Regions from separate parts of the Symbiopectobacterium purcellii genome, predicted to be linked through region 2. Evidence: predicted binding sites of a transcription regulator. Region 2 holds the regulator's gene; the other holds the start of a gene.
The links. The regulator LexA, encoded in region 2, represses DNA repair genes until DNA is damaged. The targets are predictions, from matches to a motif close to TNCTGTATGTACATACAGNA.

Region 1: the regulator LexA is predicted to act here: its motif matches at 1,794-1,813, upstream of uvrA (excinuclease ABC subunit UvrA).

What each region holds. Positions count from the first base shown of each region.
Region 1 is NZ_CP081864.1:3,760,823-3,764,239, reverse strand. Features, by position in the region: partial or broken gene K6K13_RS17620 (Rieske 2Fe-2S domain-containing protein) at 1-389, shown strand, start outside; gene K6K13_RS17615 (hypothetical protein) at 416-1,024, shown strand; gene K6K13_RS17610 (single-stranded DNA-binding protein) at 1,126-1,668, opposite strand; gene uvrA (excinuclease ABC subunit UvrA) at 1,974-3,417, shown strand, end outside.
Region 2 is NZ_CP081864.1:483,726-487,142, forward strand. Features, by position in the region: gene plsB (glycerol-3-phosphate 1-O-acyltransferase PlsB) at 1-456, opposite strand, end outside; gene K6K13_RS02195 (diacylglycerol kinase) at 585-953, shown strand; gene lexA (transcriptional repressor LexA) at 1,074-1,685, shown strand; gene zur (zinc uptake transcriptional repressor Zur) at 1,753-2,274, opposite strand; gene K6K13_RS02210 (pirin family protein) at 2,372-3,073, opposite strand; gene K6K13_RS02215 (LysR family transcriptional regulator) at 3,182-3,417, shown strand, end outside.

The DNA of each region.
Region 1 (3,417 bases), 1.7 Mb from region 2:
ATTGGGTGGAATTAGGCATCAGCGGTGCTTACTGGATGCGACTTTCCATTCCCTATCAGCAACGTTTCGGGCCCGGTGGCCCTTTCTGGATTGTCAGCATGGTGGGGCCGGAAGATAACGATAACTGCCGCGTTTTTTTCTGGCGTATTCGTCGTGTCTCGGGCTGGCAGCGGGATATGTGGCGTTTTATGTACCGAAATCGTTTAGAGAAATTGCATTGGGCCGTACTGGAACAGGATAGGCGCTTGCTGGAAAACTTGGCACCGGACGCGAACGCTTACGAATACCTCTATCAACATGATGTTGGGCTCTCTCGCTTGCGTCGAATGATGCAGAAAACGGCAAAAGCACAGGTGGCAGAGCGGGAAACACAGCACGCGTTGCGATAATCGATTCAGACGCCGGACGGGCCCTGATGGCGAACTGTAAATGGAAGATTATCAATCGATCACCCTATAGCATTTCCGCTGAATTTAATAATGAAAGGGTATCAGCGGTAATGATAAGTATCTCGACAGCAAACAGTAATCAAACCAGTGCGGCCAATAGAGAAATCACAACCAGTGCCAAAACGGTCCGAATGAAGGATATCCTTGGATTGAGAAAGGCCGTGAAATACGTTGAGAATCTGGTGACAACGTTTAATCGCGATTTGCAAAATCCGACACACTGGCAACGTCCTAATGTAAACAGCCTCAGACAGCTGTTAGCCGATATAAACGTGGTAAGCGCGCGTGCAAATCAACTGACAGCTAAAATAGAAAGCTCTTCTTACCCGCATCATGCATCCAAAATGGCCAACCTGGGAGAGATCAAGGCAACCATTGATACGTTGAATAAAAACGTCAATACCAGCTTTAATCGCTCACAAAAAAACATGCAAGTTATGCGTGAACGAGAAGATCGATATCAGGAAGATCGAGTGAACAGTGCGAGAGCGCGTTCTGAGCGTCGGCAGCATGTTAACGAAATGATTAATTCGGGAAGAGGTGATGAGCTGTATAACGGGGGAATGGTGAAATAGTGGAGGGGGCGCGGTGTTGTGGCATTATGAATTTCAACATGAATCCTTCAAACATAACGTCCTGCTTTAGCAGGACGTTATGTTTTTGCTGAACCAAAAACTTAGAACGGAATATCGTCGTCAAAGTCCATCGGCGGCTCATTGCCGCCAGGCATCGGGGCATTGTTCTGCTGGCGCGGCGCTTGCTGTGCACCACCGCTGAAAGCCTGACCGCCCTGAGGCTGCTGTGGTTGTCCCCAGCCACCCTGCGGTGCGCTGTTGCCTGCGTTGCCGCCTGCTGGTGCGCTACCGCCTTGACGGCCGCCCAGCATCTGCATGGAGCCGGAAATGTCGACTACCACTTCCGTGGTGTAACGATCCTGCCCACCCTGATCCTGCCATTTACGCGTGCGCAGTTGACCTTCGACATACACCTGCGAGCCTTTACGCAGGTATTCTCCAGCCACTTCAGCCAGCTTGCCGTACAGCGTGACGCGGTGCCATTCTGTGCGCTCTTTCTGCTCGCCGGTCTGCTTGTCGCGCCAGGTATCCGACGTGGCCAGAGTCAGGTTAGCAACGGCACCACCGTTCGGCAGATAACGGACTTCCGGGTCTTGCCCCAGATTCCCGACAAGAATCACTTTATTAACGCCTCTGCTGGCCATGCTTGTGTCTCCTGATGAGTCAATACGTAAAGTCTAAGCCAGAAATCATAACATGCCAGCACTGTGCTGAGTACCCGCGATGTTGCATCCACACTTTTTTTATTGGTTACATTGTTGCATCAGAGTACTGGATGTTTATTCAGTTTTTTGTTAGCGTATTTCTTCTGCATGTCCCCCCACTGAGCCGCCATCTGCGGTGCTAGAAAACGCAGCGGGTGTATTTTTGTGTCATAATTGCACGTTTCGTACCGGTTATCTCCGCCTGCGGGATGATGAAAATAGCGTTAACTCCGGGATGTATGTGAATGGATAAGATCGAAGTTCGTGGTGCCCGTACTCATAACCTCAAAAATATCAATCTGGTAATTCCCCGCGATAAACTGATTGTGGTCACCGGGTTGTCGGGATCCGGTAAATCGTCGCTGGCGTTTGATACCCTGTATGCGGAAGGGCAGCGGCGCTACGTTGAATCGTTGTCTGCCTACGCGCGCCAGTTTCTCTCGTTAATGGAGAAGCCGGACGTCGATCATATCGAAGGGTTGTCACCGGCGATTTCCATCGAGCAAAAATCCACATCTCATAACCCGCGCTCAACCGTGGGTACCATCACCGAGATTCACGACTATTTGCGCCTGCTCTTTGCCCGCGTGGGTGAGCCACGCTGTCCGGATCACGACGTACCACTGGCAGCACAGACTGTCAGTCAGATGGTGGATAACGTGCTGGCGCAGCCGGAAGGGACTCGCCTGATGCTGCTCGCCCCCATTGTTAAAGATCGCAAAGGGGAGCACACCAAAACGCTGGAAAACCTGGCGACACAAGGCTATATCCGCGCCCGTATCGACGGCGAAGTGTGCGATCTTTCCGATCCGCCCAAGCTGGAATTACAGAAAAAACACACCATTGAAGTGGTGGTCGATCGTTTCAAGGTGCGTGAAGATTTGGCACAGCGTCTGGCGGAATCGTTTGAAACTGCGCTGGAGCTTTCCGGCGGTAGCGCCATCGTGGCGGATATGGATGACAGCAAGTTGCCCGAACTGCTGTTCTCCGCCAACTTTGCTTGTCCGCAGTGTGGCTACAGCATGCATGAGCTGGAACCGCGCATGTTCTCCTTTAACAACCCGGCAGGTGCCTGTCCGAGCTGTGATGGATTGGGCGTGCAACAGTTCTTCGATCCAGCGCGTGTGGTGCAAAACGGTGAGCTGTCGCTGGCGGGGGGGGCTATTCGCGGCTGGGATCGACGCAACTTTTACTATTTTCAGATGCTGCGTTCACTGGCGGAGCATTACCGTTTTGATGTCGAGGCCCCCTACGACAGCCTGAGTGAAAAAATTCGTCACGTCATTCTTTACGGCTCCGGTAAAGACACTATCGAGTTCAAATACATCAACGATCGTGGCGATACGTCGGTGCGACGCCATCCTTTCGAGGGCGTGTTGAACAACATGGAGCGGCGTTACAAGGAAACCGAATCAAGCGCGGTGCGCGAAGAGCTGGCCAAGTTCATCAGCAATCGTCCCTGTGCCAGTTGCAGCGGCACGCGCCTGCGTAAGGAAGCGCGCCATGTGTTTGTCGAACAGACTACGCTGCCGCAGATTTCCGACATGAGTATCGGCCATGCGATGACATTCTTCCAAAACATGAAGCTAAGTGGTCAGCGCGCGCAGATTGCTGAAAAGGTGTTGAAGGAGATAGGCGATCGTCTGAAGTTCCTGGTGAACGTAGGATTGAACTACCTGTCGCTGTCGC
Region 2 (3,417 bases):
CTCAATGCCATTCAACAGACGCAGGTGCGGCGTCGCGCCGTGCTGTCCTTCGCGGCCCGGAGAGCGGCCAAACATGACAGAAACGGGCACCATCTGTACATCGAGATAGGGATTGTTGCGGTGCAGATCCAGATAATCATGGAACAGTTTGACGGATTCCTGCTTGGGCGTGTAATAGCGGAACACGCGCGGACCATCGTTAATAAACACGTGGCTGGGCAGTGATACACCGTCAATTTCAGTCGGTTCCAGCGGATCGGGCAGTTCTAAAGCTTGGCATTTTGCGCGCAGCGTCAGTAAATCCGCCTGTGAGTTATAGGGCAGCACATAAAGGATGGGGCGAGACGGATCTAGCCCTAACTCCGCCACGGGATCGTTAGGAATTATCTTGCTTTTCACTAACAATTTAAGTGCGAAATTCAGTAATTTATAGTAAATTTTACGCCAGCCGGACATAACAACCAGAAGCCTCATGAGTAGCAATGCGCCGCAAGGATACCAGAAAGTACACGGGAGATCTGTGGTGTGAGACAACGGTGTTACGGGAAAATTGCAAAAAATCTCTGATAAACGGGTGAAAAAACATGAATAAGGCTACCGGGGTAACTCGGATTATCAAGGCAACCGGGTACTCTCTCAAAGGGCTGAAACAGGCATGGCAGCACGAAGCTGCATTTCGGCAAGAACTGATGCTGCTGGTGGTAGCGGTGCTGGTTGCGTGTTGGCTCCCCGTGTCACTGCTGGAGCGGCTATTGCTGATTGGCGTGGTGGTGGTAGTGGTGCTGATGGAGTTAGTCAACAGCGCGATTGAGGCCGTTGTCGATCGCGTGGGGACGGAGCACCATGAACTGTCCGGGCGCGCCAAGGATATCGGATCGGCGGCTGTGTTTGTGGCCTTGGTCTTTGCCGCCATTGTCTGGGTCAGCATTCTCTGGCCTCTGGTTCTGGGGTGATTTCAGCATGATTTTGGGGCAATGCTCATAAAAACACGGCTATTTGCCTCTCTGTCATTCCCAAGCCGCGATGACCTGTATATACTCACAGATAAACTGTATAAACAACCAGGGGGCGGGATGAAAGCATTAACAACCAGACAGCAGCAGGTCTATGATCTGATTCGCGATCATATTGCGCAGTCCGGCATGCCGCCAACGCGTGCTGAGATTGCCCAGCGACTGGGTTTCCGCTCACCTAACGCGGCGGAGGAGCATCTGAAGGCGCTGGCGCGTAAAGGCGTAATTGAAATCGTCTCCGGTGCATCACGCGGGATCCGCCTGCTGATGGAAGAAGAAAATGCCGGTCTGCCGCTGATTGGTCGTGTTGCGGCCGGTGAACCGTTGCTGGCGCAAGAATACATCGAGTGCCACTATCAGGTCGATCCGGCCATGTTCAAGCCGCACGCAGACTTTCTGCTGCGCGTCAGCGGTATGTCGATGAAGGACATCGGGATACTGGACGGCGATTTGCTTGCCGTGCATAAAACGCAAGAAGTGCGTAACGGACAGGTAGTGGTGGCGCGCATCGAAGATGAAGTGACGGTTAAGCGCTTGAAGCGTCAAGGTAATACCGTACAACTTCTGGCGGAGAATGAGGCCTTTGCTCCCATCGTGGTTGATTTGCGTGAGCAGAGCTTCAGTATCGAAGGGCTGGCCGTCGGCGTTATCCGTAACGGTGAGTGGAGTTAAATCCCGTTAACCGACAGGGCGCTTCTGTTCAGGAAAAGCCTTGTCGGGGACGTGATGCACGCTCAGATCAACGACCAGGTTTCGCATTTTTGATGGGCACCGTATGGTCGTGGTGGCAGTGCCCGTGTTCACGGCAATCAGCCACTTCCTGACAGGCCTCGCACAGGCCATGCGCTTCTACCACGCTGTGGCGCAGCGTAAAATTGGCGCTTTGTGCCAATTGCTGAAGAATGGCTTCAATGCCTTCCGTCTGACGTTCTGTCACTTGTCCGCAGCGATCGCAAATAAACAGCGCTGAAGTATGGCTATGCTCTTCAATGTGGTGACACATGACATAGCTGTTGGTCGATTCCACGCGGTGGATAAACCCTTGCTCCAGCAGAAAATCCAGTGCGCGATAGACGGTAGGGGGCTTGGCTTGCGGTTCTGAAGCGCGCAGCAGATCCAACAGATCGTACGCACTGATCGCGCCGTGTTGCTGCGCCATCAGCCGAAGCACTTCGAGTCGCTGTGGCGTAAGGCGTACGTTGCGCTGTTGGCAAATACTTTCCGCCTGGGCGAGGAGTTTGTCTTGGTCGCTTGAATCCATTGGCCTGATCCTACCGCATGATGATGAACATGTTGTTCATCTTACCATGTAAGGCATGGATCGCGCTGTGATAATCCATCAGTGGGTTTAATGCGCCTCAGGCAACCAGATCGATAAGCAGCGCACGCAGCGGGGCTTTGGCGCGGATAGTCAGCTGTTTTTCCTGCTGAATGAAGGCGCCGTCTCCACACTGTAACATCGCTGCGTTCTCTTGCGGCGTCATGGCTTCCATTGCACCGTGAATCACCTGAAAATAGGCGCGGTTGCCGTTGAGCGTAAACGTGTGCTGTTCGCCTTCGTCCAATTGCAGATGGTGTACCCAAACCTGCTGGCGAAGTTGCAGGCTGCTGTTTTCACCTTCCGGTGAGGCGAGCAGCTTGACCTTTGTATCGCACAGTGCAAGCCGTTGCAGCGCGCTGTTTTCCCGCGACGGGCAGGCATTGAACCACAACTGCAAACGTGTCAGCGGCGTGGTATCGCTGATACTGTGCTCGCTGTAACTCACCGCAGGCTGTGCGGCTAATAACAGGACGTCGCCCGCTTTTGCGCGGATATGGCCTCCGTTGCTGTCGCGATATTCCGCTTCACCTTGCAGCAGAATATTTAAAATATCGACCTGCGGGTAGGTGCGTGGCTGAAATGCCGAGCCAGGCTTGAGGACTTCCTGATTCAGCACGCGCAGTGAGGCAAAGCCTAACAGCTCAGGATCGAAATAATGGCCGAAGGAGAAGGTGTAGCGCGCTTGCAGCCAGCCGTAGTCAGCTTGACCGCACTGTTCCGCTGTTCTGCATATGATCATGGTTCTGAACCTCAAAAATTACACTAAACAAATAGTAATTGTGTGGACGTTGGATTGTTAGCTAGTTAATCTGGTCGGTATATTCAAAATTCCTGAATGAGTGAATAAATGGCAAAAGAACGGGCATTAACGCTGGAAGCGCTGCGAGTGATGGATGCCATCGATCGCCGTGGCAGCTTTGCGGCAGCGGCTGATGAGTTGGGGCGCGTGCCGTCGGCGCTGAGCTACACCTACACCATGCAGAAGCTGGAAGAAGAGCTCGACGTCGTGCTTTTTGATCGCTCAGGGCATCGCACAAAATTTACCAACGTGGGGCGTATGTTGCTCGAACGGGGGCGAATCCT